DNA from 4 places in the Providencia sp. PROV003 genome. Region 1 is predicted to be linked to each of the others. Evidence: predicted binding sites of a transcription regulator. Region 1 holds the regulator's gene; each other region holds the start of a gene.
What was found. Region 1 encodes CRP, which controls carbon source genes, mostly activating them, when cyclic AMP is high. Its sites were predicted from a motif close to ATGTGANNNNNNTCACAT; they were not measured.

Region 1 (7,493 bases):
TTGGCGTGAGTTATCTCCAGAAGCACTGGAAAGCCTCATCGAAAGCTATGTTTTACGAGAAGGAACTGACTATGGGGCACATGAGAAAAGCTTACAAGACAAAGTTAATGATGTGAAACGGCAGTTAGTTTCTGGCGAAATTGTGCTAGTCTGGTCTGAATTGCATGAGTCGGTTAATTTCATGCCTAAAACCCGCTAACCCGCTTTGTTCGCTATTTTGCCATAGTGGACATAAGCGCAACACAGGGAGTTCGCTATGTCCAAAAAACATCCGATTATTGCTATCACCGGTTCCAGTGGTGCAGGCACGACCTCAACTAGCCAAGCATTCCGTAAAGTTTTCCACCAACTCAATATCCAACCAGCTACATTAGAAGGGGACAGCTTTCATCGTTACACGCGGCCTGAAATGGACATGGCTATCCGCAAGGCGAGAGAACAAGGTCGGCATATCAGTTATTTTGGTCCTGAAGCGAATGACTTTGCTTTGCTAGAACAAACTTTAATTGATTATGCAAAAACAGGTTGTGGACAATCACGAAAATACCTACATACCTATGATGAAGCGGTTCCGTACGGTCTACAACCAGGTACTTTTACACCTTGGGAACCACTCCCTGAAAAAACTGATGTGTTATTCTACGAGGGTCTGCATGGTGGGGTTGTTACACCTGAGCATAATGTAGCGCAACATGTTGATTTACTTGTTGGCGTTGTCCCGATTGTCAATCTTGAATGGATTCAAAAGTTGGTTCGTGATACGACCGAAAGGGGCCATTCCCGTGAAGCGGTTATGGACTCTGTTGTGCGTTCAATGGGGGACTATATCAACTACATTACCCCTCAGTTTTCGCGTACTCATATCAACTTCCAACGAGTTCCGACTGTAGACACCTCCAACCCATTTTCAGCCAAAACTATCCCTTCACAAGATGAAAGTTTTATTGTGATCCGCTTTAGAGGGCTCGAACACATCGATTTCCCCTATTTGCTTTCAATGATCTGCGGTTCTTTTATTTCGGCTATGAATACCATTGTCGTACCCGGAGGAAAACTCGGTCTAGCAATGGAATTGATCATGATGCCATTAGTTGAAAAGTTAATTAATCAGAAAAACAGTTAAATTATTTCTCAAATAATAAGTAAGACGCTTACCATTAATTAAGGTAAGCATCTTTTTATTAAAATTTTAATATAAAAAATAAATTTATTTTTAATTTTTTATTTCAAAGCTATGAGTGACTTCAACCGTTTTTTCTAGCATCAGTGCCACTGAGCAATATTTTTCAGCCGAGAGCTGAACAGCTCTTTCAACCGTTTTTTCCGTTAATTCATTTCCTGTTACGATAAAATGCAAATGTATTTTAACAAAATAACGTGGAGCTTCTTCACGGCGCTGCGATGTTAATTTAACTTCACAATCAGTAATATCATTTCGCCCTTTTTGTAAAATTGAAACGACATCTATTGCACTACATCCACCTGCCGCCATTAGCACCATTTCCATTGGGCTAGGTGCTTTATCACCTGCATTACCATCCATCATGACTTGATGCCCTGAAGCTGACTCACCTAGAAAGGAAAGTCCTTCTACCCATTTTACTCTTGCTTCCATTTTATTCCCCTTGAAATGAAATCGGTTTAAAGGCTACATTGTTCCATAGATATAATGAATGTTATATCAGCTTTATTAGGCTGAAGCGATACAGGGGAGACTTTCTTCATTGGATATGCTACAAACAATACTTAGTTGATAGGACTAAGATCAAAACTCAGCGGTTTAATTGATTATATTATAGTGTTGATATCAATTTGTTTACCCTAGCCTATCGAATGCGCTGAAGTTATTCAGCTCTTCACATTATTTAGGGTATATAAGGCAAATTAATATGCTAAGCTAGTGACTTTAAAGCCAGCCTTTCTGGTAAGCTTTTCCGGATGGCTGCAATAACATACAGAGGATAACGCTAATGGTTCTCGGCAAGCCACAAACAGACCCTACTCTTGAATGGTTTTTGTCACACTGCCATATTCATAAGTATCCATCCAAGAGCACACTGATCCATCAGGGTGAGAAAGCAGAAACCCTTTACTATATCGTTAAAGGTTCAGTGGCTGTTTTAATTAAAGATGAAGAAGGCAAAGAAATGATCCTCTCTTACCTGAATCAAGGGGATTTCATTGGTGAACTGGGGTTATTTGAAGAAGGGCAAGAACGTACTGCGTGGGTGAGAGCTAAAATCGCTTGCGAAGTTGCTGAAATTTCTTACAAAAAATTCCGTCAATTGATTCAGGTTAACCCTGATATTTTAATGCGTCTCTCAGCGCAAATGGCCAGTCGTTTACAAACAACATCAGAAAAAGTCGGCAACCTTGCCTTCTTAGATGTCACAGGCCGTATCGCTCAAACCCTATTGAATCTAGCGAAACAACCTGACGCAATGACCCACCCAGACGGTATGCAAATCAAAATTACCCGTCAGGAAATTGGCCAAATTGTCGGTTGTTCCCGTGAAACTGTTGGCCGTATTTTAAAAATGCTGGAAGATCAAAACTTGATCTCTGCACACGGTAAAACCATCGTTGTTTACGGTACACGTTAATTAACCTTTCAGCCTCGCTCTCTTGGCGAGGCATGCAATTTAAAATAGCTTTATATCGTCGATATAAAGCTATTTCAGTTTAATTATAGCAACATATTTATATGCTTATATTAATGAGTATCGTTTCTTTATATTTTATCTATTTAGCTCTCTATAAAATAATAATCATAATATTAAGTAGGGTTATATTTATGAAAATTACACTTAGCAATTTGTCAGGCCATTCCGAACTTTTTAAAAACATTAGCAATTCCGATGATTTTATAAAGAAAATCTTTGCTGTGACTGCCTCATCGAGAAAAGAGCCCTTATCCACTCAGCAACAATCTAAACTATCAGATGCTTATAGCCTAGAAAGCATTGACTCAGCTTATGAAAGTGATTCAGAAAGTATAAATAATACTAAATTATTGAGCGCTGACGAATTTAAGCATAAAGTTAATCAATTGAAAGTCCGATTGTATAAATTTTATACATCTACTTTTTATAATGAACAAGATGCAGACTCACTAATAACAGAAAACCAAACAGTTTTTGAGGATTTTAATAGTGCTGATAAAGAAATTCATAAATATGCTGATTTTTTGTATCGGTACGTTAAAACTCCAGGGATTAACATCAAAAACTCAGAAATAAAAAACGAAATCATAAAAAATCACCATCATCCTAAGCAACTAGAAAATAAAAATAGCACTAAAACCCCTTTAATAACCAGAACAAACAAAAAAAATACCAATAATATTGATTTACCTTTGGAACCAATGAAACAAAAAACAAAGAATTCCTCTCAGAAAAAGTTTAAATATGTGTACTATAAAGTTGCTGATAATAATCAAGATAATTCCAAATACATTCCTCTACCTAAAAGCACTTTTGAATTCAAGGGAAATATACAACAAACAAAAACTTCAGTATTAAGAACACAATATATCATGCAACATTACAAACTATCTAACAAATCTATGCCATTAGACTATAAACCACGAAAAAATCACTTTAATAGAAATGTTAATTCAATTAAAACCGCTGACTTAATAAAAATAAGCAATAGCATTGAAAAAGAAAAAAGACTAACCATGGAAATGATGGCACTTAAAGATAATATATTTGAAATACAAAACCAAATTCATATTAACGATAACTTATTGAAAGAATTAAAAAAACAAACCATTAAATAAAACATCTCTATTTTATATAAGATCATTATTAATTCAAATTATTAATAATACATTATTAGTAAAATCATAATACCATAAGATAAAATCAATGCATTGAATAAATTAATTATTTCAATATTAAGCATGAATATTTATTTAGCAAATTACTTTTTTAATATTAATATAGGATATGACTATGAAAACCACCCCCCTAGATACCACCATAACTAGCTCACTATACAGAAAAAACTCATCAACTGGGGCTAAGAAAGAAACACCCACTATTACACAAAAAATTAAAAATTTGAAAATAAATAATCCATTCTCATTTTTTCATTTTAACAAAAAAAATACGGAATCAAAATTCTATATTAGCTTACCAGAAGCTGGTTCAAAGGGAAGTGATTTAAATTTACTTAATAAATTAAACTCAAACAAAAAAACAATTTCTTCCCTTGAAAATAAGCTTATAGATAATTCATTTAATATCCCACAATTCATTAAGGATTTAAAAAATAAAACAGAAAACTCCATTGATAATTTACTAGGTAAGAATGATTTTTTTAGTGAAATTCCAGCTACAGATGAAATCATAGAGAAACAAAATGAAACAATAGGCTATCTTAAACATTACCTAGATTTATTAGACAAAAATAAAAAATTGACCAATAAAAGCGAAGAGCTAAAAAACGAAATTGATGATCTGAAATCAGCCATAAGATATGAATCAAAAATAAGAGGAATTGCATACTTAAAAAAAGAAAGTAAATACTTAGTGTCATTAGAAAAAGAAATACCAATGAAAAATAACATAGAAGGAAAAAATAAAAAAATTGAAAAATTAATTAAAATACAAAACTCAGTAAAAATTTTATTGAGTAATGAGTTAAAAGATATAAAAAATAAAGTTCACAATATTACATTGGATAAAAATGCTCTAGAAAAAAATATTTTAGCTCTGAAAAAACCGATAATATGTGAATCTTTCATTACCTACGATGAAGATAATACACCTATTTACCACAATGAGTCTCACGACTTTGATTTTGATGACCTATTAGAAAAAAAATTAGAAACTGAAAACACAAAAAACAATAGAATTATTAAAAACTTAATATTAGAAAATGACTTGTTATATAATTCAATTGAAGAGTTAGATAATGATAACCTTGATTATAGAGGTTTAGTCCAAGACTTAAGAATTGATAATAATAATAAAAATCATGAAATTAGAGCACTACAGGAAAAGCTTGCCAACAAAGCGCTATCCATGGCCTCAATTAGTCTCACCTCGTTATCTTCTGGCTACCACTCCGATAATGAAGACAATAACCTTACATCAGCCCTTAAGGTTAATGAGGGAAAAACAGCTCAAAAAGAAGAGACCCTAAAAAATAAATACCCTTTAGCCAATAATAAAGGAGTAAAAAAATATTCACATACACATAAAGTTCAATGCCTAGCGGCTGGAATACCAATTAGTAGTTCAAAAGAGCAATTACAAGCACGATTAAAAGCAATAAAAATACCATTACCAACTCAGTAAACGCTATAAAATTTAACTTTTCAATAAGTTGCAGAAATCATTCTGCAACTTATCTCTTAGTTATTTCAACAACTTCCCAATCGCTGTCTCTAATTTCACCATACCGCTATTAATTTCTTCTTCAGAAATAATCAGTGACGGCGTAAACCGCAATACATTAGCACCCGCATTAAGCATCATTAAACCTTCTACTGCACTGGCTTGCAGGATATCTTTCGAACGGTTCAATAGTTTGCCGTCTAACTCAGCACCAATTAATAAGCCCATTCCTCTGATCTCAGAAAAAACGTGGTATTTATCATTCAGTTTATTTAAATGAGCGATAAATAATTCACGACGTTTTTCGACACCATTTAGTACTTCCTCAGTATTAATAATATCAAAGGCCGCGTTCCCTACCGCACAAGCCAATGGATTACCACCATAGGTTGTACCGTGAGACCCAACTTCCATTGTTTTAGCAATTTCTTCTGTGGTGATCATAGCACTAATAGGAAAGCCGCCCCCCAGTGCTTTTGCCGTGGTTAAAATATCGGGGGTCACATCATAATGCATATATGAAAATAATTTCCCTGTACGCCCCATACCACTTTGTACTTCGTCAAAAATTAACAGTGCATTATTTTCATCACACAGCTTACGTACACCTTGTAAAAATGCAGATGTTGCCGCGGTCACCCCACCTTCACCTTGTACAGGCTCAAGCACTACCGCACAGGTATTTTCATCTATAACCGCTTTTACTGCTTCAAGATCGTTGAAAGGGACATGGATGATATCGGCAGGTTTTGGCCCAAAACCATCTGCATATTTCGCTTGCCCACCAACAGAGACCGTAAATAATGTTCTGCCATGGAAAGCTTGCTTAAATGCAATAATCTTAGTTTTATAAGGATTATATTTGGTGATGGCATAACGACGCGCTAACTTAAATGCGGCTTCATTCGCTTCAGAGCCTGAATTAACAAAAAATGCACGGTCAGCAAAAGTAGCGCTAGTTAATTTTTGCGCTAACTTAAGTGCTTGCTCATTGGTAAAAATATTACTGACATGCCACAGTTTTTCGCTTTGTTCACGCACTGCCGACACTAAGCTAGGATGGCAATGGCCAAGGGCAAGAACGGCAATCCCCCCTGCAAAATCAATATATTCTTTACCTTGCTGATCCCAAACACGGCTACCTTCACCTTTAACTGGGATAAACTCAGCGGGTGAAAAAATAGGCAACATAACTTGATCAAAAGTCTGCCGATTGACTGATTGTTGTTCTGACATACCCCTCACCTACCCTTACTCTCTGCTAAAATGAAAATATAATCATCAAATATGAATAAAAAATCACAAAAGAGCAATAGTTAACGGAGAAATATGCATAATTAATTTGTTATCAATGATATTCGCAAACTAATACTTCAGAAAATTATTCAGTAATTCATGACCTTGTTCACTTAGAATACTTTCTGGGTGGAATTGAACACCTTCTATAGGTAAAGTTTTGTGCCGTATTCCCATGATTTCATCAACATCACCGTTATTTAATGACCATGCTGACACATCAAAAGAAACAGGAAGTGTCTCTGCTGCAATAACTAAAGAATGGTAACGAGTCACAGTCAAAGGACGGTTTAAACCTTTAAACACACCTTGGTGATTATGATGGATTGCTGATGTTTTGCCGTGCATAACTTGACGAGCCTTAACGACTGATGCGCCAAAAGCTTGCCCAATCGCCTGATGCCCCAAGCAAATACCCAAAATAGGGAGTTTACCCGCAAAATATTTTATTGCCTCAAGGGAGATACCAGCCTCATCAGGCGTACATGGCCCAGGCGAAATCACAAGATGGGTAGGCGAAAGCTGTTCAATTTCTTCGATGGTAATTTCATCATTACGTTTTACAACAACCTCAGCACCTAACTCACAGAAGTATTGGTATAAGTTGTAGGTAAATGAATCGTAATTATCAATAAGTAGAAGCATATTAGGCTATCCGACTGATTTTTATCATTATATATTATTTTCTTATGCATATTTTTTAGGTCTTGGCAATCAGAACGATGATTAAAAACGCTAAAAAATAATAAGGTCGGCTATCATAGCACAGCCAAGACAAGAAAATAGCCTATTTAAGTCAATGAATGCTTTTATCAGAAATAATTTTCCATATAAAAATCATGGAATTATATT
Region 2 (7,493 bases), 250 kb from region 1:
TAAGGTGTTGTCGACATAATAATTCCTTTTAGCCCCACAGCTTTTATTCAGATTACAAAAATAAATGCATCCTGAATAATTTGAGGGCACATAATATTGATAATTGTTTTTATGACAATAACAGATCTACGAAATAAGGGGGATCAGATTATTCACTGTAAATTGTTAGCAATTACTAAATTTATAGGAAAAATATAAATGAGGGAATACAGGAAGAAAGTGCGGAGACTAAGCTCGCCTACTTTACATCCACAACCGAGTGAAATTTCAGTAAGCGAGCCAGTAAATTATTGACTATAGCAGACGACGAGCAGCCTCAACGACAATGCTTAGTACGTTACCTTCCGTTTTTTTCAGTAACGCTTCGTTTGGAATTTCTTGCTGGGTCCGGTTAACAATAACGCCTGCAACCATACCTGCACGTAAGCCTTTGCTACTGGAACACATAGTGAGCAATGTCGCCGATTCCATTTCATAGTTCATTACCCCCATGTCCTGCCACTCTTTCATTGAACCTCTGAAATGGCGCATAACACGGCCGGTATAAGTATCGTAACGCTCTTGGCCTGGGTAGAAGGTATCTGAAGAAGCCGTCACCCCAACATGTACTGTCGCACCCGCATCTTTTGCCGCAGCGTAAAGAGCATTAGTACAATTAAAATCTGCAACTGCTGGATATTCTAATGGCGCAAAGTGTTGGCTAGCACCGTCTAAGCGTACTGCACCTGTTGTGACTAACACATCACCAACATTAATATCTTCTTGGATTGCGCCTGTTGTACCAATACGTAAGAAAGTACGAATGCCTAGCTGAGCGAGTTCTTCAACCGCAATAGATGTTGACGGACCGCCAATACCTGTTGAGCACACAATAACCGCTTTTCCATCGAGCTCACCACGCCAAGAGGTATATTCACGCAATGATGCAAGGTGTACAGGGTTATCCATCAGACGTGCAATTTTTTCAACACGGTTAGGGTCCCCAGGAACAATCGCTACAGTTGCACCCTGTAAGTCACTTTTCTTTAAACCTAAGTGGAAAACGTCAGACATTTCAAACTCCTTTACACAATGGCATCATTAAATCAGTCATCACTGATTAATCGTAACTAGTAATATAGCGAGAAAACCATTAACTTTTAGTGATAAGCGTCACTTTTAATGAAAACAATAAAAACTTAATTTCATTATTTAGTGATATTCATCACAAATTAACATTTGCGCTATGTCTATTTAAAATCCGTTGATACCAGTATAGATGAAAGTTTGTCATAACCACAAAAAGCGCCCCTAATAGCTGGGCGCTTTGATTATTTGGCAGAACTAAAAATAATAACGCTATGTTAGAGAACTACATCAAGGATAAGGACACCAACTAAACCTATACCCCACGCAATAGTGGTAGGGATAGACCAAACAATAATTTGTTGTTTAACGTCCTTTATTCCCATCATTCTGTTCACAACCCAATATAGGCTGTCGTTGAAATAACCGAAGAACAGAGACCCCATTGTTGCCGCTTGCGCCGCAACTAATAAGTTAATATCGGGTATTTGGCTAATGATCGGCGCAGAAATAGATGCTGCTGTGATCATTGCAACTGTACCAGAGCCTTGGATCAAACGAACCAATGTCGCGATAATAAACGGAATTAATACAGGTGTAATAGGCAAGTTAGCAACATGCTCAGCAAGAATGTTCCCTGTTCCGCTATCACGTAACACCGCACCTAATGCACCACCAGCACCAGTAACTAATAGGATGATCCCCGCCGATTGCAAGCCTTCTTCCATACGGTCAATGACTTCTTCTTTCGTTGCTTTTGGCATTAATGTGTATACAGAGATCAATACACTTATTGATAAAGCAATAATCGGCGCACCTAAGAATTCAAAAGTCTGGAAATACCAATTGCCTTCCATACCTTGGAATGGTGCTGTTTTCAAAATCAAGCCATTAATTGCATTAATAAAGATCAGCAAAATTGGCGTGATAATCGGTAATAATGATAAAAATAAGCTTGGTAATGGTTTATTTGCTTTTTCTTCCATGTAACGGGCATGAACTTCTTTTAAATCTTCGCTGCCCGTTTCATCTGGCATAAACTCAGGATATTTAGTGCCTAACCATTTTGCGTAAAAAACAATACCAATAACACAGGGGAGAGCAAGGCTCATCCCAGCAAGGATCATCGCCCCGACATCAACACCGAAAATACCTGCAACGCCTAAAGGACCTGGTGTTGGCGGAACAGTATGGTGTGTAACAACGAGCCCACCAGCAAGTGCAACTCCTAATGTTAAGATGCTGCGCTTACCGTTTTTTGCCAGTGCTTTTGCCAATGGATATAAGATGACGAAAGCAGAATCAACAAAGATAGGGATACTGACAATATAACCAGTAATTGCCAATGCCCACTCTTCGCGTTTTTTACCTAACCATTTGATAAAGCTATAGGCTATCTGTTCAGCGGCACCGGAAACTTCCAATACCCTTCCCATCATTACCCCGAGTCCGATAACAATACCAATGCTACCGAGTGTTGACCCAAAGCCTTTCGTAATTACTGTCACTGTCTCTGCTGCTGTCAATCCACCAGAAATACCTGCGATTGCAGCAGCAATTAGCATCGCTAACAGCGCATGAACACGCGTTCGTAATACTAAAAATATCAGGACAAATATGGCCACCGCGAGGCCAATAACAGGAATATAGGACATAGTTTATCTCCTACTTGGATGCGCCATGGTGAGTGATAAACGAGCGTATCGCATCACTGAAAGAGCCATCTGCACGGAAGCCAAGTTCCAAAGCACGGCTGATATCAAATTTACCCGGCCAGCTAGCCACAATACGATTAATAGCTTCATCTGGTTCAAATCGGATAAGATCAACAGCGTCTTGCCCTGCAACTTCACGCAGTGCATCAATCATGCCTTGTACAGTAACGGTGATCCCCGGCAGATTGACTGTGCGCGATTTACCAAATTTTTCTGCTGGAATACTGACAGCATGGATAAAATTATTGATAACTGTTTCAGGGCTGGATAACCATAAAGCGAGATCAGGAGAGACAGGGCAAACACTTTCAATCCCATTTAATGGCTCACGAATAATGCCACTCGCGAATGAAGAAGCGGCTTTATTTGGCACACCTGGACGGATACTAATGGTTGGTAAACGCATAACACGCCCATCCACATAACCTTTACGTGAATAATCATTGACCATCAGCTCGCACATGGCTTTTTGGGCGCCATAAGAAGATTGAGGATTAACCACACATAAATCAGTGATCACCTCAGGTAATTCTCCGCCGAACACTGCTAGCGAACTGGTGAACATAAATTTGATTGCTGGGTTTTTGGCACGTGCAACTTCCAATAATTGGCGAGTTGCTTCGAAGTTAACCTTCATACCCAAGTCAAAATCACTTTCAGCGTGGCTACTGACGATAGCTGCTAGGTGGAAAACCACATCAGTTTGCGCATCAATCAGTTTATCGGCCGCACCTGGCTGTGTTAAATCTAACGCAACACAACTGACTCGTGCATCCTCAATGGGTGCTGTAGGGCACTGAATATCGGCTAAAACAAGGTGGTCAAAATTTAAGCCCTGAGTATTTTTAAGCAAAGCAGCGGCTAGCTGCTGGCCCAGAAAGCCTGCGCCACCAGTAATAATAACTTTCATTGTAATTCTCCTTGCTATAGCCTTTTAACTGGCTATGCAGTTCTAGGTAAGATTATTTATGTTTTATGTCTTGATTAAATGAAGTTTTATGTTTTGTTCTGTTATCCGTTGCACGACATCCGTTGGCAGTTGGTCATCGCAAATAATGTCGTGCAATTGATTCAATGGACAAACACGGAACATGCCATATTTGCCGAACTTACTACTATCTGAAACCAGCACGCAACGGCGAGCAACATCAAGTAGAGTCTGTTTTATCTGAACTTTTTCTTCATGTGGGGTCGAAACCCCATGCTGTATATCCCATGAACTCGTACTGATAAACGCAATGTCCACATTTAACGTTTGCAGCATCATTGCCGCGGTATTGCCTACGCAAGAATGGTTACGTTTATCTACCTGCCCCCCGGTGTGATACAGGTTTAACTGTGACTTATTCATCAGATACTGCATGATAGAAAAATCATTAGTGACAATAGTTAAATTAAAACGCTCACCGAGTACTCGTGCAATTTCAAAGGTCGTCGTCCCAGCATCGAGATACACAACTTGCCCATCTTCAACTAATGAGCTAGCAAACTGCCCAATTTCACGTTTATGACGGTGATGCAACCGTGCTTTTTCACTCCAAGGGAGCTCTTGGCGTAGTGCATCATTTAATTTAACGCCACCACTAACACTGGTTACTTTCCCTTTTTCTTCCAACATGCGGATATCACGTCGTACTGTCATATGCGAAACATTCATTAGCTCAACTAAATCACTAATTGAAACAGTTTGGTGCTCATGCACATAACGATAAATAAAATCACGACGCTCAGAAGGAAGCATAGGTTTTCCTCATTATGAATTTGCTTGTTTTAACCAGCCTAACCCATCTTCGGTACGGCCAGCAGGGTGATATTCACATCCTAACCAACCTTCGTAACCCATTTCATCTAATTTTTTAAAAATCCATGGATAATTAACTTCGCCACTATCCGGTTCATGGCGATATGGCACTGACGCTATTTGAATATGACTAAACTTGCCCCATAAACGCTCAATCGTTTTCAATAAATCACCCTCCATAATTTGGCAGTGATATAAATCTAACTGGATAAAGACATTTTCACGGTTAATTTCAGGTAATAGCGCTTCGGCTTGCTTTTGAGTCGTTAAAAAATACCCCGGCATATCACGAGTATTAATCGGCTCGATCAGTACACGAATACCGTGTTCTGCCATAACATCCGCAGCATGTTGAATGTTTTTGATAAAACACGCTTTTTGCTGCTCAAGTGTGAAGTTTTCATCCACTTTACCCGCCATTGCATGCACTTGCTTGCAGCCCAACGCTTTCGCGTATTTCAATGCAGTTTGTACGCCTTCAGCAAACTCAGCCTCACGACCCGGAATAGAAGCCATACCGCGCTCTCCCGCTCCCCAGTCACCTGCTGGCATATTAAATAAAGCCTGAGTTAAATTGTATTTTTTGAGTTCACCGGCAATCGCATTAGCATCTTCTTCGTAAGGGAAAAGATACTCAACACCTTTGAACCCTGCGTTCGCTGCACTTGCAAAACGTTGCATAAAAGGCACTTCGTTAAACATCATGCTTAAATTTGCCGCAAATTTAGCCATTTCTGTTTCCTTACTTTTGTGGATAACGACTTTCGAGCTGCTCAACTTGCTCTTGCGTTAATGTTGTAAAGCCGTGTGGGCGTAAGGTGATGTACAGACGAGCAGTATCTTCTAATTCTTCAGTATTAAAGAATGCTTGTCTTAATGTTTTCCCTCCCACTACGGGGCCATGATTCGATAACAATACCGCGTTATGGGTCGGTGCCAATTTGGCAATTTCCTCACCAATACGGTCATCCCCCGGAGGCAGGTACTCAATTAATGGTAATTTACCTACTCGCATCACGTAATAAGGGGTGATTGGCGGTAAGCAGTTTTTAGTATCCAACCCCGGCAAACAAGATAATGCGGTCAACCAAGGGGAATGAGGATGGACAACCGCTTGGCAATCAGGGCGTTGTAAATACATCGCCATATGCATAGACACTTCTTTCGTTGGTTTATCACCGTCTATCCAGTTACCTTCGGCATCTAATTTGCTCAATCTATTTGGGTCTAAATCACCAAAGCTTGAATTTGTGGGTGTTACAATAATGCACCCATCAGGTAACCGAGCACTAATATTTCCTGCACCACCGCTGCTATATCCACGGTTAAACATTGACTTAGCCCAATCGACTAGTTCTTGGCGCAGCGCCTTTTCATCACTCATTAAACATCTCCTGTGCAAACTGGAAGAAATTTTCTTGGCCGAAATTACCTGATTTCAGCGCTAACCAGCTACCGCTTGCTAAATCTTGTACCCATGGAACACCAGGGGCGATTGGTGAACCAATACTTAATTGTTCTGTACCTAGGCTTTGAACTACTTTCCCTGAGGTTTCACCACCAGCAATAATAAAGGTGTCATACCCTTGTGATTGAAGTAACTTCACAACCTCTCCAAACACATTTTCAACTGCTGCGCTGGACTCTGCTGCACCGTATTTTTCTTGCGTTTTTTTCAGTAATTCAGGTGGTTGAGTGGCATATAATAAAGGTGCTAACCCTCCACCTTGCTGTTCTTGTACCCAAGTAGCTAACAACTTTGCATACTCAGGGTTAGCTAAACATTCACCAACATCTAAGGCCTTTGCTGGGGCAACTTTTTGATAAGCCTGTACTTGCTTATTAGTCATAACCGAGCAACTACCTGATAAAATCACCGTTTTCCGAGTTGTTCCCGTTGGCTTTTCACCTCGAGCGCTGTTTTCACCCCATGCACATTGGCTATCAATGTTTGCTAATGCGGCGCCTAAACCGGACCCCCCGGTCAATAGAGGCATAGTCTTTACTGCCTGTGCGATAGGTAACAGATCATCCATCGTCAAGGTATCAACAATGGCGTAGTTCACCCCTTGTTGGGCTAATTCAGTTAATTGTGATTTAACGGCTTCGCTACCTTGTTGGATGTCAGCAAGTTTGATTAAACCCGCCTTACCTTTTGACTGTTTTTCCATCACCCGTAATAAATTTGCATCAGTCATTGGCGTAACTGGATGGTGCTGCATACCGCTTTCATTGAGCAATTGACCATTAACAAACAAGTGGCCATGAACTACGGTTCGACCATTAACGGGCAGCGCAGGACAAACTAATGCGAGAGTCGTACCGAGTTGTTTCATCAATGCATCAGTGACTGGGCCGATATTTCCTTTTTCTGTCGAGTCAAATGTCGAGCAGTATTTAAAGAAAATTTGTTGGCACTGGGCTTTTTTCTTCAACCAATTGCATGCATTCACCGAGGCATTGACTGCTTCATCCACTGGACAAGAACGACTTTTCAAGCTAACAACAATTGCATCAACACCTTGTGGTATCACTGTGTTTTCATCAGGTTCATTCAATAATTGAACTACCTTCCAACCGTTTTGCACCATAAAACCTGCAATATCAGTTGCACCGGTAAAATCATCGGCGATCACACCTAACTTCACTGTCATGCTTTTTTCTCCGGTAAAGTAATACCTTTAAATGTTTTGATCACAGCACTATCATCTTGCTGCCCAAACCCCTCACTGCTAGCTGAAATAAACATTTGGTGAGCTGTGGCTGCCAGTGGTAATGGGAAATTTAGCGCCTTCCCCGTTTCCATTACTAACCCTAAATCTTTCACAAAAATATCGACGGAGGATTTCGGGGTATAATCACCGTCTAATACATGTTGCATACGGTTTTCAAACATCCATGAATTCCCAGCC
Region 3 (7,493 bases), 2.1 Mb from region 1:
GAAGCAAAATAATTGTAAAAAGGGTTAAATTTTCAATAAGTAAAGTGAGATAGTGTCATATTGTTAATCTAATGATATGTTTTATGGTAAAATTATTGCGTATATTAATTGTGAGGAAACAGCCAGATGGCTCAGCTTTATTTTTATTATTCAGCAATGAATGCAGGCAAATCAACGTCGTTATTGCAATCATCGTATAACTATAATGAAAGAGGGATGCGTACCGTTATTTTCACAGCAGAGATAGATAATCGCTTTGCTCAGGGGAAAGTATCCTCGCGTATTGGTTTATCTGCTGAAGCGTTGGTTTATTCAACAACGACGGATATGGCAGAGGTTATTAAGCGCGAAAATCAGTTACAGAAAGTGCATTGTGTCCTTATTGATGAATGTCAGTTTTTAACAAAAAAACAAGTTGAAGAATTATGTGACATCGTTGATAACGAGGATATCCCTGTTTTGTGCTATGGACTTCGCACTGATTTTGCTGGGCAACTATTTGCAGGCAGTCAATATTTACTCGCATGGGCAGATAAATTGGTTGAGCTAAAAACCGTATGCTACTGTGGGCGTAAGGCTAATAAGGTATTACGTATAGGAAGTGATGGTATTGCTGTATATGAGGGTGCTCAGGTCGATATAGGCGGTAATGAAAAGTATATATCTGTTTGTCGTAAACACTATTCAGAAGCAATAAAACAAGCGCAAATGATGAATGAAGGGATAATTCCTAAAAAAACAATTCATTTTAGGTAGTTTTATATAGTTACGTGTATGGAAATAAAATAATTATTATAATCTCGTTATGCGAGTAGAAGGTGATATAAAACTAGCTATTAGGAAAAATCATATATATAAACGTTAATATTTAGTACGCCGCAACTCATTTTAAGTCCTCAAAAAAGGCACTGTTTCTATAACAGTGCCTTTGCTAATTTAATAATCTATAAATAAATTATTTTTTAGTGGTTTTCTTTTCAGCTGTTTTTTTCTGAGGAACTTTCTTTTCTATATGTTCGGTAACAGGTGCTGTTGAATGCTCAACAAAATCACGACCATAATAGGAATCCAATAATAATTGTTTAATTTCAGAGATTAATGGATACCTTGGGTTAGCACCAGTACATTGGTCATCAAATGCATCTTCAGACAGTTTATCTACGCGAGCTAAGAAGTCTGCTTCAGGTACCCCTGTCTCACGAATAGATTTTGGAATGCCTAAATCTGCTTTTATTTCATCAAGCCATGCTAATAATTTTTCAATTTTAGCGCCTGTACGATCCCCTGAATCAGTTAAACCGAGATGATCAGCAATTTCAGCATACTGTCGACGTGCGTGAGGACGGTCATATTGGCTAAAGGCTGTTTGCTTAGTTGGATTGTCATTCGCATTGAAACGGATGACATTACAAATCAATAGGGCATTGGCGAGGCCATGTGGAATATGGAACTCTGAACCTAGTTTATGTGCCATTGAGTGACATACCCCTAAGAACGCATTCGCAAATGCAATACCTGCAAGGGTAGCCCCATTATGTACACGCTCCCTAGCGACAGGGTTTTTAGCACCTTCGTGATAGCTGGCAGGTAAATAATCTTTTAATAAACTTAATGCTTTAAGCGCTTGGCCATCGGTAAATTCGTTAGCTAGCACTGAAACATAAGCTTCTAATGCATGGGTCACTGCATCTAGACCGCCAAAGGCAGTTAAAGATTTAGGCATATTCATGACTAAGTTTGCATCAACGATAGCCATGTTCGGGGTGAGTGCGTAATCCGCTAATGGATATTTTTGACCTGTTTTATCATCAGTCACAACCGCAAACGGCGTAACTTCAGAGCCAGTACCCGAAGTAGTTGTAATCGCAACTAGTTTCGCTTTAACGCCCATTTTAGGGAAGCGGTGAATACGTTTGCGAATATCCATAAAGCGTAGCGCGAGCTCTTCAAAGTGTGTTTCAGGATGTTCGTACATGACCCACATAATTTTCGCTGCATCCATCGGTGAACCACCACCTAATGCAATAATAACATCAGGGTTGAATGCTTGCATTTGGGCAGCGCCTTTACGTACAACTGTTAATGTTGGGTCTGCTTCAACTTCAAAGAATACGTCTGTTTCAATGTGGTGTTTTTTGAGTACATTGACTACTTCATCAACATAACCATTATTGAATAAATAACCATCAGTGACGATAAAGGCACGTTTCGCACCGTCAGTTGCAATCTCTTCAAGGGCGATAGGTAGGCAACCACGACGGAAGTAGATTGAATTTGGTAGTTTATGCCATAACATGTTTTCAGCTCTCTTCGCCACAGTTTTAGTGTTGATCAAGTGTTTTGGCCCGACGTTTTCGGAAATAGAGTTACCCCCCCAAGAGCCACAACCCAATGTGAGAGAAGGAGCTAGTTTGAAGTTGTATAAGTCACCAATACCACCTTGCGAGGCCGGCGTATTAATTAAAATACGTGCTGTTTTCATTTTTTGGCCGAAGTAGTTCACTCGTTCATGTTGATTGTCTTGGTCGGTGTATAAGCAAGAAGTATGGCCAATCCCTCCCATTTCGACTAATTGTTCAGCTTTGGAGACGGCATCTTCAAAGTTTTTACCACGATACATGGCTAAGAGCGGGGACAGTTTTTCATGGGCAAAGGGTTCTGAATCATCAATAACTTTAACTTCACCTATCAAGATTTTAGTCGTGATAGGGACAGTGATGCCCGCCATTTCGGCAATTTTAACAGCAGGTTGGCCCACAATGGCAGCATTTAAATTACCATTTTTCAAAATGATTTCTTGAACCGCTTTAAGTTCTTTACCTTGCAGTAAATAGCCGCCATGGCTGGAAAAACGCTCACGAACTTGGTTGTAGATCTCATCCACAACAACAACGGATTGTTCTGAGGCGCAAATAACGCCGTTATCGAAGGTTTTTGACATGAGAATCGATGCAACAGCACGTTTGATATCTGCTGTTTCATCAATCACAACAGGGGTATTACCCGCACCGACACCAATCGCTGGCTTACCAGAGCTATAGGCTGCTTTAACCATACCTGGTCCACCTGTCGCTAAAATCAGGTTAATATCAGCGTGGTGCATCAATGCATTGGATAATTCAACGGAAGGGGAATCAATCCAGCCAATAATATCTTTTGGTGCACCTGCAGCAATAGCGGCATTAAGTACTATTTCAGCTGCACGATTGGTTGCATTTTTCGCACGTGGATGTGGAGAGAAGATAATGGCATTACGTGTTTTTAGACTAATTAATGATTTAAAAATTGCAGTTGAGGTTGGGTTAGTGGTTGGCACAATGCCACAAATAATACCGATAGGCTCTGCAATCGTTATTGTTCCAAATGTTGGGTCTTCAGATAAAGTCCCACAGGTCTTTTCGTCTTTATAGGCATTATAGATATACTCAGAAGCAAAATGATTTTTTATCACTTTATCTTCAATAATACCCATTCCAGATTCTTCAACAGCGAGTTTTGCTAGGGGGATACGTGCATCAGCGGCAGCGAGAGCAGCAGCACGAAATATTTCGTCAACTTTTTCTTGTGAGAAAGTCGCGAATTCGCGTTGAGCTTTTTTGACACGAGCAACGAGTTCATTGAGTTCGGTAACGTTAGTTACAGACATATAGATTACTCCTGATAAATGTTAAACTTTTTAAGCCAATGAGCAATGTATCGACAAACTGGGCGAAAAAGACTGCCTAAAAGTGAAAGTATAGATAATTCTAATAATAACGCTGCTCATCATCGCCTATTGGCTTAAAAATCTTATTAATCCTGTCTATCAGTTAAGAATAGATTAACAAAATAGGAATTAAATAAAGTGATCTAAATCACGAAAATGCCAAGCTGACACCTTTCAGCAGGCTTATATTCATATACGTTATGTAAGTGTTATTGTTCTATGACTTAATTTAATATGACTAATACATTTGTGGGGAAAAATTCATTCATTACTCACTAAAATAACAAGGAAATTTAGTTTGTTATAGAAAAAATTATTTCGCGCAAGGAAATTAGCACCAGAGGTGATAAAATTAGAAAAGGTATCAATGCATCTCTTAAGAGAACTGTTTAAGGAAATGGCTGAGTGAGCATCGCATTACTCGATTTATCTGGTTACATTAAATTTTTTATTGGTCTTTTTGCACTTGTAAACCCAGTAGGCATTCTACCTGTGTTTATTAGTATGACTAACTATCAAAGTAATGCAGGGAGAAATAAAACTAATACTGTAGCGAATACTTCAGTCGCTATTATTTTATGTACTTCACTACTCATAGGTGACTCAATACTTCAGTTGTTTGGTATCTCCATCGATTCATTTCGCATCGCAGGGGGGATATTAATTGTGACAATCGCAATGTCGATGATTAGTGGAAAAATTGGTGAAGATAAACAGAATAAGCAAGAAAAAACAGAAACTGCAGTAAGAGATAGTATTGGTGTTGTCCCGTTAGCACTACCACTAATGGCCGGTCCGGGGGCAATTAGTTCTTGTATTGTGTGGTCATCTCGTTGGCATGGTTGGCAAAACTTTTTGGGTTTAGCGCTGACCAGCATTCTCTTTGCATTTTGTTGTTGGTTGCTATTTCGTTCAGCATCTTTACTTGTTCGTTACCTTGGCCAAACTGGGATTAACGTTGTAACTCGTATTATGGGGCTGTTGCTTATGTCGTTAGGGATTGAGTTTATCGTGACAGGGGTTAAGGCGTTATTTCCTGGGTTGTTATAATTTTTATTCTTTTGCCTATCTAGCTATCTTTGTTGGTTGCAGTGGTTTGTTGCAGCCAACATTCCCTCGAATTGTATTTTCTACTTCTGAATACTAACCATTCATATACAGACTACTTTTATTACCCTCAGATGCCCTCAAAATTAGAGTAATTAACAATTACGGATAACAAATATGTTAACTGTAATTATATGTCGCATTTTTTGCTAAAGCAGGGATAAAAAGTAAGAAATTGTGAGCTACGTAAATTTATTCACTATTCTAATTAGTGTTTGTTAATGATATGTTTGGAACCACAAAAAAGGCGATACTGCTTTTTGGGTGCGGTAATTTTTTTATCATAATGTTATTAAAGTATATTTTTTACTTTTGCATGATTATTTGAATATTCATATAAAGTTTTTATGCGCAAAAATGTTAAAAACTTGTTATTGATATTTGTTGGGGAGAGCGCTATTTACTTTAATAAACAGCAAACTTGATAGTTATAACAATCAACTAATTTTGTAGAGAAGGCTGCTAATGCAGTGATAGCGCCATCAATTAATCATGAGGGATATGATGATCAAATCAAAAATGGGTTTTGGTGCACTCTCGATATTATTTATTACGCTTCAGGCTAATGCGACAGATACGGCAATTAAGTCACCGCAGGTGATCACGATAAACAATGGCTCAGAAGTCACATCACTTGACCCTCATAAAGTGGAAGGGGTACCAGAAAGCAATATTATTTTAAACTTACTTGAAGGGTTAGTGTACAGCGATATCGACGGAAAAGTAGCGCCTGGGGTCGCGGAAAGTTGGACAAATGACAATTATATAACGTGGGTTTTCACTTTACGGCAAGGGGCTAAATGGAGTGATGGTACGCCAGTTACTGCTGAAGATTTCGTTTATAGCTGGCAGCGGTTATCGGACCCAAGTACAGGGTCTCCTTATTCGAGTTATTTACAAAATGCGTATATTTTAAATGCCGATGCTATTTTAGCCGGTAAATTACCTCCGACGGCGTTGGGTGTTAAAGCGCTTGATCCTCAGCATTTACAAGTGACACTTAGCCATCCAGTTCCCTATTTTGTCGATATGCTTTCTCATACATCATTGAAACCTGTTAATAAGAAGGCAATAGAGCAGCACGGTGAAAAATGGACTCAACCACAAAATTTTGTAGGCAATGGGGCTTATTTACTTGATAAGTGGGTCGTTAATGAACGTATTGTAGTAAAACGTAACCCATATTATTGGAACAATGACAGTAGCCGTATAGACCAAGCTACATTTTTAGCGATTACCTCAGAGGTCAGTGATATTAACCGTTACCGTAGTGGTGAGATAGATATCAGCAATTCTGCAATCCCGCCTGTTCTGTATAAAAAAATGCAGCAAGAAAAGCCGGATGAACTGTATGTTCGCCCTTATTTATGTACATTTTATTATGAAATAAATAACCAGAAACCGCCATTCAATGACCCACGAGTACGTGAGGCAATTAAGCTCGGGTTAGATAGAGAGACAATAACCAATAAAGTTATGGCGCAAGGGCAAGTCGCAGCTTATGGGTTTACACCAACTTTTATCAATAATGGGAATTTTACGTTACCTGAATGGGCCGATTTAACCCAAGAACAGCGTTATAAGAAGGCCAAAGAGTTACTTTTAGAAGCCGGTTATAATAAAGCAAACCCGTTAAAATTTTCATTACTCTATAACACTTCTGATCAGAATAAACAGCAAGCTATCGTCGCAGCCTCTATGTGGAAAAAAAATATAGGTGCGCAGGTGACTTTACAAAACCAAGAATGGAAGACGTCATTACAAAGCCGTCATGAAGGCCATTATGATGTCGCTAGAGCGACTTGGTGTGCAGATTATAATGAGCCTACTGCTTTTCTAAACATGATGTTGTCACAAAATAGTAATAATACTGCATTTTATAGTAATTCTGCTTTTGATGCGTTACTTGCACAGGCTTTAACTGCTCCTGATGACCAATCTCGTCATGATATATATCAGCAAGCTGAAGCCTTGTTGGACAAGGACTCGGCCATAGTTCCTGTTTATTATCGCGTTAGTGCGCGCATGATAAAACCTACGATTAATGGATTTAAAGGCAAAGACCCTCTTGATTATACGGATATTAAACGGTTATATATAAATGAACCTAATTAATAATATCTAAATAATTATAAAAAGTGTTCACTATTCTAGGTTTTAGTGAATATGAACAACACACAATCATAATAAATATGAACGGGAGTAACCGATAAGATGAGTAAATTAATCAATAAATCGATTATTGCACTTAGCGTGACCGCAGGGCTGGCTGTGGGGTCAATAGCGACGAGTTTTGCGGCAGTTGTTCCTGCGGGTGTGGAACTTGCAGAGAAGCAGGTGATGGTACGTAATAATGGGTCGGAACCTCAATCGTTAGACCCGCATAAAATTGAAGGGGTACCTGAGTCAGCATTAGCGCGGGACCTTTTTGAGGGGATCACAATTGTCGGCCCTGACGGTGAGATTTTACCTGGCTCAGCAGTTAGCTGGGAAAATAAAGATTTTAAAGAGTGGACGTTTAAAATACGTGATGATGCAAAATGGTCCAATGGTGACCCTGTCACAGCAGAGGATTTTGTCTATAGTTGGCAACGTTTAGCAGACCCTGATACGGCATCACCTTACGCAAGTTACTTACAGTATGCACATATTCAAAATGTTGACGATATTATTGCAGGTA
Region 4 (7,493 bases), 470 kb from region 1:
CAAATCGTTAATGCGCGCGCACCAAACTCAGCCGCCACACCATAGATACCCGCAGCTTCCATTTCAACCCCCAGAATGCCGTACTTTTCCATCACTTTAAACATATCAGGGTCTGGTGAATAGAACAGATCCGCAGAGAACAAATTACCAACGCGCACATTCACGTTTCTTGCTTTTGCTGCTTCAACCGCATTGTGGACTAAGTCATAGTCTGCAATCGCTGCAAAGTCATTTTCTTTAAAACGTTGGCGGTTAACACGCGAATCCGTACAAGCGCCCATACCTATTACAACATCACGCAGTTTTACATCATCCATCACTGCGCCACATGAGCCCACACGAATAATCACTTTTACACCGAAATCGGTGATCAGCTCTTTTGCATAGATAGAGCATGAAGGGATCCCCATGCCGTGACCCATAACAGAGATTTTGCGACCTTTATAAGTCCCTGTAAAACCTAACATGCCACGCACATTATTGACTTGGCGAACATCCTGAAGGAAAGTTTCAGCGATGTATTTTGCACGTAATGGGTCGCCTGGCATCAAAACGACATCAGCGAAATCACCCATTTCTGCATTAATATGTGGAGTTGCCATGATTATTTCCCTTTAAACGATTAAATATTGTTAAATTAATAAGGTGGTCTCCCACCTTATTATTAAAAAAGATGACAGCAAAGCCTTGCCCATTACCTTTAATTCCCCGCCATTACCCTAAATAATTTGAGTTGTAGCAAGGCGGCAAGCTAAACCATCCCTATGAGCATACACAAGTATGTGATTAGGGTGGTTTTGTGCAGCCAACACCGCTACAGCTCAAAGTATGACGGGTAATGGGTATTAGAGCATTGGCTTACCATACTCCATCGGAGACAAATCAAAGTATTTTGCAACTGTTTGCCCTATGTCCGCGAACGTTTCACGGTGGCCTAATGAGCCTGGTTTAACTTTCGGGCCATAAATCAGCACTGGGATATGCTCACGTGTATGGTCAGTACCTGGCCAGGTTGGGTCACAACCATGGTCTGCGGTTAAAATCAGAATGTCGTCTTCTTTAACCAGTTTCATTAACTCAGGTAAACGACGGTCAAATAGTTCTAATGCAGCGGCGTAACCTGCTACATCACGGCGATGGCCATATGCGGAGTCAAAATCAACAAAGTTGGTGAATACAATAGTGTTATCACCCGCCAGCTTCATTTCTTCAACGGTCGCATCGAACAGTGCATCAATACCTGTTGCTTTGATTTTCTTAGTGATACCAACGTGCGCATAAATATCGGCAATTTTACCAATAGAAACGACTTCACCTTGTTTTTCATCAACTAATTTTTTTAATACTGTTGGAGCTGGTGGCTCAACTGCTAGGTCATGGCGGTTACCAGTACGTGTGAAGTTACCTGCTTTATCGCCAACGAATGGGCGAGCGATAACACGACCTATATTGTAACCACCTTTAGTTAGCTCTTCGCGAGCAATTTCGCACAGCTCATACAGTTTGTCTAAGCCATAGGTTTCTTCGTGACAAGCAATTTGGAATACAGAGTCTGCTGAAGTATAGAAAATCGGTTTCCCCGTTTTCATATGTTCTTCACCCAGTTGGTCGAGGATGACCGTACCTGATGAGTGGCAGTTACCCAAATAACCCGGTAAGTTGGCTTTTTTAACTAAGGTATCCAGCAATTCTTGTGGAAAACTATTTTCTTCATCAGAGAAATATCCCCAATCGAAAAGCACAGGCACACCTGCTATTTCCCAGTGACCTGATGGCGTATCTTTACCTGAAGAAATTTCGCTTGCATAACCGTATGCACCAATAATTTCTGCATTAGGATCTAACCCCGCAGGGAATGAACCTCTTGATTCTTCTCCTGCTTTACCTAAACCTAATTTAGTTAAGTTAGGTAAATGAAGAGGGCCTTTACGACCAATATCTGCTTCACCACGAGCACATGCGTCTGCAATGTGGCCCAATGTGTTTGAACCTTCATCACCGAATTTATGCGCATCATGCGCTGCACCAATCCCAAAGGAATCTAAAACCATAATAAATGTGCGTTTCATATTTTTTCTCCCGCGGTACATTCAAGTCAACATACCACTAAAATCTCTGTTTATTACTCGCTGATTTGGCGATATACCATCGGTGTTTCTTGTGGAGCTTTATCTCCAATCACCATTGCATCCCGCACTTCTTTCGCAGCGTCTTCCCATGCTTTTTCACTGTTCGCATGGATAATAGCTAATGGCGTTTGTGTATCTACTTTAGAGCCTAACGCCGCGATATCACTCAAACCAACACTGTAGTCAATTGGGTCTGACGCTTTACGGCGTCCCCCACCTAACGTCACGACTGACATACCTAATGCACGGGTATCCATATGTGTGACAATACCGTCTTTTGGTGCATAGACCGCTTTGCTTAATACTGCGGTTGGTAGGTATTTATTGTAATTTTCAACAAAATCAACTGGCCCTTTTTGAGCCGCAACCATGCGCCCAAAGACTTCAGCAGCTTTGCCGTTATCCAATACCGCTTGTAACTTCTGGCGTGCTTCATCACGATTAGCCGCTAATGATCCAGACACTAACATTTCAACACACAGTGCCATAGTCACTTCATACAAACGTGGGTTACGGTATTCACCTGTTAAAAATTGTACGGCTTCACGCACTTCAACCGCATTACCTGCACTTGATGCCAATACTTCATTCATATCAGTCAATAACGCGGTTGTTTTGCAACCAGCGCCATTTGCGACCTTAACGATCGATTCTGCAAGTTGCTCGGATTTTTCATAAGTCGGCATAAATGCTCCGGAACCAACTTTGACGTCCATAACAAGAGCATCAAGGCCTTCCGCCAGCTTTTTACCTAAAATTGATGCGGTGATCAGCGGAATTGAATCAACTGTTGCCGTAATATCACGGGTGGCATAGAAGCGTTTATCTGCAGGTGCTAATGAGTTTGTTTGGCCAATAATGGCAACACCTACGTCTTTGATAATGTCTCGAAAACGGGAATCATCAGGGAAAATATCGAAATTTGGAATTGCTTCGAGTTTATCTAATGTACCACCAGTATGACCTAAACCACGGCCTGAAATCATCGGAACATAACCACCACACGCTGCAACCATAGGGCCAAGCATCAGTGAAGTCACGTCGCCTACCCCACCAGTCGAATGTTTATCGACTAATGGGCCATTCAGGTTAAGTGATTTCCAATTAAGAACTGTCCCTGAGTCACGCATTGCCAATGTCAGAGCAACGCGTTCAGGCATCGTCATATCATTAAAATAGATAGTCATTGCTAATGCAGCAATTTGACCTTCTGATACTGAATTATCACGAACACCATTGATAAAGAAACGAATTTCTTCTTCACTTAGTGGTTTACCATCGCGTTTTTTACGAATAATTTCTTGTGCCAGAAACACGATATACTCCTTTAAAGTCGAATTTATCGGTTAACAATATTGCGAAAATTAATAATTGCTGCTTGATTTTTTAACGTCAAAACCTAGCGTATTTAATAAATTTGCTAATAAGCTTGATGCACCAAAACGGAAATGGCGGCTATCAGCCCAATCGTCACCTAAAATTCTTCCTGCTAATGCTAAGTAATCTGCTGCTTCTTCTGCAGTACGAACGCCACCAGCCGGTTTAAAACCAACCGTTTTGGCTACGCCCATATCGTGGATCACTTGCATCATGATTTCTGCACTTTCTAATGTCGCATTAACAGGCACTTTACCTGTTGATGTTTTAATAAAATCAGCGCCAGCTTTAATTGAAATTTCAGAAGCTTTGCGGATCAATGCTGCCTCTTTTAATTCACCGGTTTCAATAATCACTTTCAACAACACATTTGCCGCAGCACAAGCCTCTTTACAGGCTTTCACTAAATCAAAACCAATTTTTTCATTCCCCGCGATCAGCGCTCGATATGGGAAAACCACGTCAACTTCATCTGCACCATAAGCAATCGCCGCTTTAGTTTCAGCTAATGCGATTTCGATGTCATCATTACCATGAGGGAAGTTCGTTACTGTCGCGATACGGACGTCTGGAGTACCTTGTTCACGTAATGTTTTACGTGCAATAGGGATAAAGCGAGGATAAATACAGATTGCAGCTGTATTACCTGCTGGGCTTTTCGCCTGATGGCATAATGCGATCACTTTTGCATCAGTATCGTCATCATTTAAAGTGGTTAAATCCATCAGGGTCAGCGCGCGTTGTGCGGCTGCTTTTAAATCAGTCATATAACTCTCCAACGTTGTTAATTCTTCAGAACGACACGTTCTTTGTTGGCGAGCGGGCTTGGTTCCTTAAAGATGCTAGTCGGATACTTTCCGAACTGAGCAGCTGAGATCCTTCTCACCGCATCATGCCCTAGAGTAACTTTACTCTGAGAACTAGCAGTTCCATAGCAGCTTACTAATGATAGTAGACCATGGAATAGCGTTATTTTATGTGCTACAAATCACATTAATCGACTGAATGTTACATTATTAAAATAATAAATGTGATACAGATTGCAATTATACCTAATCTGACGGCCATTTTATTCTCTCAAATGGCTTTTCGATACATGCTTTATCATTAATTTACTACGTTAAGAGTAGTTGAAAATTTTCGATTGATATAAAAATTCACAAAAGAATATAACGCATCAAATTAAAAACGGAAGGACAAGAGCCCTTCCGTTATATTTGTTTAAGAGAGCCAGCTTTTGCCCCTCGAAACAACATCAAGCAACTGCCGCTGCACCTAAAGTCAGGAAGAAGCCTGCAATTGTTGCACTCATTAAGTTAGACAGTGTACCTGCCATAACCGCTTTCATGCCTAAGCGTGCGACATCACCGCGGCGACTTGGCGCCATTCCGCCCAACCCACCTAATAAGATAGCGACAGATGATAAGTTAGCAAACCCACACAGCGCAAAAGAAATAATCGCTTTTGTATGGTCAGATAACACTTGTTTACCCGCGGCTAAAACCTCAGCATCTGCCTTCATGTACTCACCAAAGTTCATGAATGCAACAAACTCATTCACAACAATTTTTTGGCCAATGAAAGACCCTGCGACTGTCGCTTCGCTCCATGGCACCCCAATGAGAAATGCAATCGGTGCGAACAACCAACCGAGTAATAGCTCCAGTGATAATTGAGGATAATCAAACCAGCCACCAATTCCACCTAAAATACCATTAATTAACGCGATCAACGCGATAAAAGCCAATAACATTGCACCCACGTTCAGCGCAAGTTGCATCCCTGATGAAGCCCCTGAAGCGGCTGCATCAATAATGTTGGCAGGGCGCTCGTCTTCAGCAACTAAATCCGTCGCATCAACTCTGTCTTTAACATCTTCTGTTTCTGGTACCATCAGCTTGGCAAATAATAGCCCACCCGGCGCTGCCATAAAGGATGCAGCTATCAGGTATTCCATTGGGACGCCCATTTGAGCATAACCCGCCAATACTGACCCTGCAACAGATGCCAAACCACCACACATGATGGCGAATAGCTCAGATGTTGTCATTGTTGCGATATATGGACGTACCACCAGTGGCGCTTCTGTTTGACCAACAAAGATATTCGCTGTGGCTGATAACGATTCTGTTCTGGAGGTTCCTAAGACTTTTTGCAGACCACCGCCTAATACCTTTATCACTAACTGCATGATGCCTAAGTAATATAGAACCGCAATCAGTGATGAGAAAAAGACGATGATAGGCAGCACGCGAAAAGCAAAAATAAAGCCGCCGCCACCAAATAATTCAAACATTTTATCGGAAACAAGGCCCCCAAAGATGAAACTCATCCCATCTTGACCATAACCAATAACTTTAGAAACAGCGTCAGACATTCCTTGGAGCACACTACGCCCCGCGGGAACATAAAGGACAAATGCGCCAATAACAAGTTGGATTAAAAATGCACCACCGACTGTGCGGAGTCGAATAGCCCGGCGATTGCTAGAAAATAGGACGGCTATCGCGATAAGCACCGCCATTCCTATAATACTCATAATGAGCTGCATGGAAGGATCCCTGTTCACTTGATTTTAAATTGATATATAAGGAAACGTGTACGTCACCTTGTCTCTTAGTTTGATGATTATACCTAGTCATCATGAATAACCCGCAATACTCATCACAAATACGTGGTGCAATAAACAATAAAAATTCAAATAATGTGACAAAAATCACAAACAAGACTCGGTTTAGTCTGGAAAGGCACTAAACATCTCATCAACCAAAGCAAAATATGAATGGAGCAAAATAGATAGGTAGCAAGCTTACATAAATATTATTTATCGTTTATTTGCGGTTTTACTCCGTTAGATTAAATAACGACAAACTATTGTTGTAAAGTTGTTGGGCAATTTCTGCGGGGGATTCGTGGCGAAGTTCACATAATGCACGAAAAACCCATTGAATACGTTCTGGCCGATTTGGCTCGCCTTGAAAACCTGACACTGGCATGTCCGGTGCATCCGTTTCTAGCAGTAACGAGGAAAGGGGTAAATTAGATATCACATTACGTGTTTTATTGGCTCTTTCATAAGTAATCGTCCCACCAACACCAATATAATAGCCAAGTTTAACAAAAGCTTGCGCTTGAGATAAGCTCCCTGCAAAGCCATGAATAACACCACGAGCAGGGACATCCATACGGCGCAATATCGCCGCTAGCTGATCGTGGCTTTTTCGTGAATGCAAAATAACAGGTAAATCGAATTGTTTTGCCAGCCTTAATTGTGCAGAAAGTATTTTTTGTTGATGCTCGAACTGTGGATTTTGCATGTAAAGGTCTAACCCTATCTCCCCTATCGCCACACAGTTTTTATCTTTTTTATTAAGGTAATCGACTAAAATATCAATGTGTTGATCTTGATACTGGCTTAAGTACAACGGGTGAAAGCCCATCGCGGCATACAACGATGAGTGCTGCTGTGCTAGTTGCCACACGCGTGCAAAATTATCGACACTGACAGTTGGGATAATAATCTTACTCACCCCATTTTGCTTAGCAAGCGCTAAACTGTCAGTAAATGCATCACTGAAAGGTGGGAAATCAAAATGGCAATGGGTGTCAATAAACCGCAGATTATCCATCTAGCTTCTCACTAGCTTGCATCCCTTTTAGGGGCTGTGTAGCCATTGTAGGGACTAAATCTCGATGTTCTTCTGGCTCGATTTGTATATCAATCGGGTTTAATTCTATTTTTTGCTCTAAGGTACGGCTAAATCTACGCCTATTTTCAATAAACGCATCCCCAAGTGCCGCCATAAAATAGCGGCCGCATCGTCTACCCGTATGATAATCTTGGTTCAATGAAGAAACTTTACTTCCCAGCGCACTGCTCTTGAGTGGAACCGGTGGGTAAATTTCAAAGATCTGTACATCCTTAGGTGGATTTTCAATAAATTCCTGCGTCTTACGGTAGCTTTTAAGGTGAATTTTTAACATTGC

Region 2: udp (uridine phosphorylase) is a predicted target of CRP. The motif match lies at 1,193-1,210, and genes of this name have one in related genera.
Region 3: adhE (bifunctional acetaldehyde-CoA/alcohol dehydrogenase) is a predicted target of CRP. The motif match lies at 3,843-3,860, and genes of this name have one in related genera.
Region 4: M1F14_RS20845 (NupC/NupG family nucleoside CNT transporter) is a predicted target of CRP. The motif match lies at 6,211-6,228, and genes of this name have one in related genera.

The regions. Positions count from the first base shown of each region.
Region 1 covers NZ_CP096369.1:349,764-357,256, forward strand. The annotation lists gene M1F14_RS01445 (YheU family protein) at 1-199, shown strand, start outside; gene M1F14_RS01450 (phosphoribulokinase) at 257-1,123, shown strand; gene M1F14_RS01455 (OsmC family protein) at 1,214-1,615, opposite strand; gene crp (cAMP-activated global transcriptional regulator CRP) at 1,971-2,603, shown strand; gene M1F14_RS01465 (hypothetical protein) at 2,795-3,781, shown strand; gene M1F14_RS01470 (hypothetical protein) at 3,957-5,306, shown strand; gene M1F14_RS01475 (aspartate aminotransferase family protein) at 5,367-6,581, opposite strand; gene M1F14_RS01480 (aminodeoxychorismate synthase component II) at 6,711-7,286, opposite strand.
Region 2 covers NZ_CP096369.1:94,879-102,371, forward strand. The annotation lists gene M1F14_RS00435 (tyrosine-protein phosphatase) at 1-17, opposite strand, end outside; gene udp (uridine phosphorylase) at 295-1,053, opposite strand; gene M1F14_RS00445 (GntP family permease) at 1,344-2,720, opposite strand; gene denD (D-erythronate dehydrogenase) at 2,731-3,690, opposite strand; gene M1F14_RS00455 (DeoR/GlpR family DNA-binding transcription regulator) at 3,754-4,521, opposite strand; gene otnI (2-oxo-tetronate isomerase) at 4,534-5,313, opposite strand; gene M1F14_RS00465 (aldolase) at 5,324-5,965, opposite strand; gene otnK (3-oxo-tetronate kinase) at 5,958-7,235, opposite strand; gene ltnD (L-threonate dehydrogenase) at 7,232-7,493, opposite strand, start outside.
Region 3 covers NZ_CP096369.1:2,968,534-2,976,026, forward strand. The annotation lists gene M1F14_RS13560 (thymidine kinase) at 127-756, shown strand; gene adhE (bifunctional acetaldehyde-CoA/alcohol dehydrogenase) at 956-3,646, opposite strand; gene M1F14_RS13570 (YchE family NAAT transporter) at 4,112-4,756, shown strand; gene M1F14_RS13575 (ABC transporter substrate-binding protein) at 5,306-6,928, shown strand; gene oppA (oligopeptide ABC transporter substrate-binding protein OppA) at 7,028-7,493, shown strand, end outside.
Region 4 covers NZ_CP096369.1:4,557,308-4,564,800, forward strand. The annotation lists gene deoD (purine-nucleoside phosphorylase) at 1-602, opposite strand, end outside; gene deoB (phosphopentomutase) at 846-2,069, opposite strand; gene deoA (thymidine phosphorylase) at 2,123-3,445, opposite strand; gene deoC (deoxyribose-phosphate aldolase) at 3,494-4,273, opposite strand; gene M1F14_RS20845 (NupC/NupG family nucleoside CNT transporter) at 4,762-6,045, opposite strand; gene M1F14_RS20850 (TatD family hydrolase) at 6,350-7,135, opposite strand; gene M1F14_RS20855 (patatin family protein) at 7,128-7,493, opposite strand, start outside.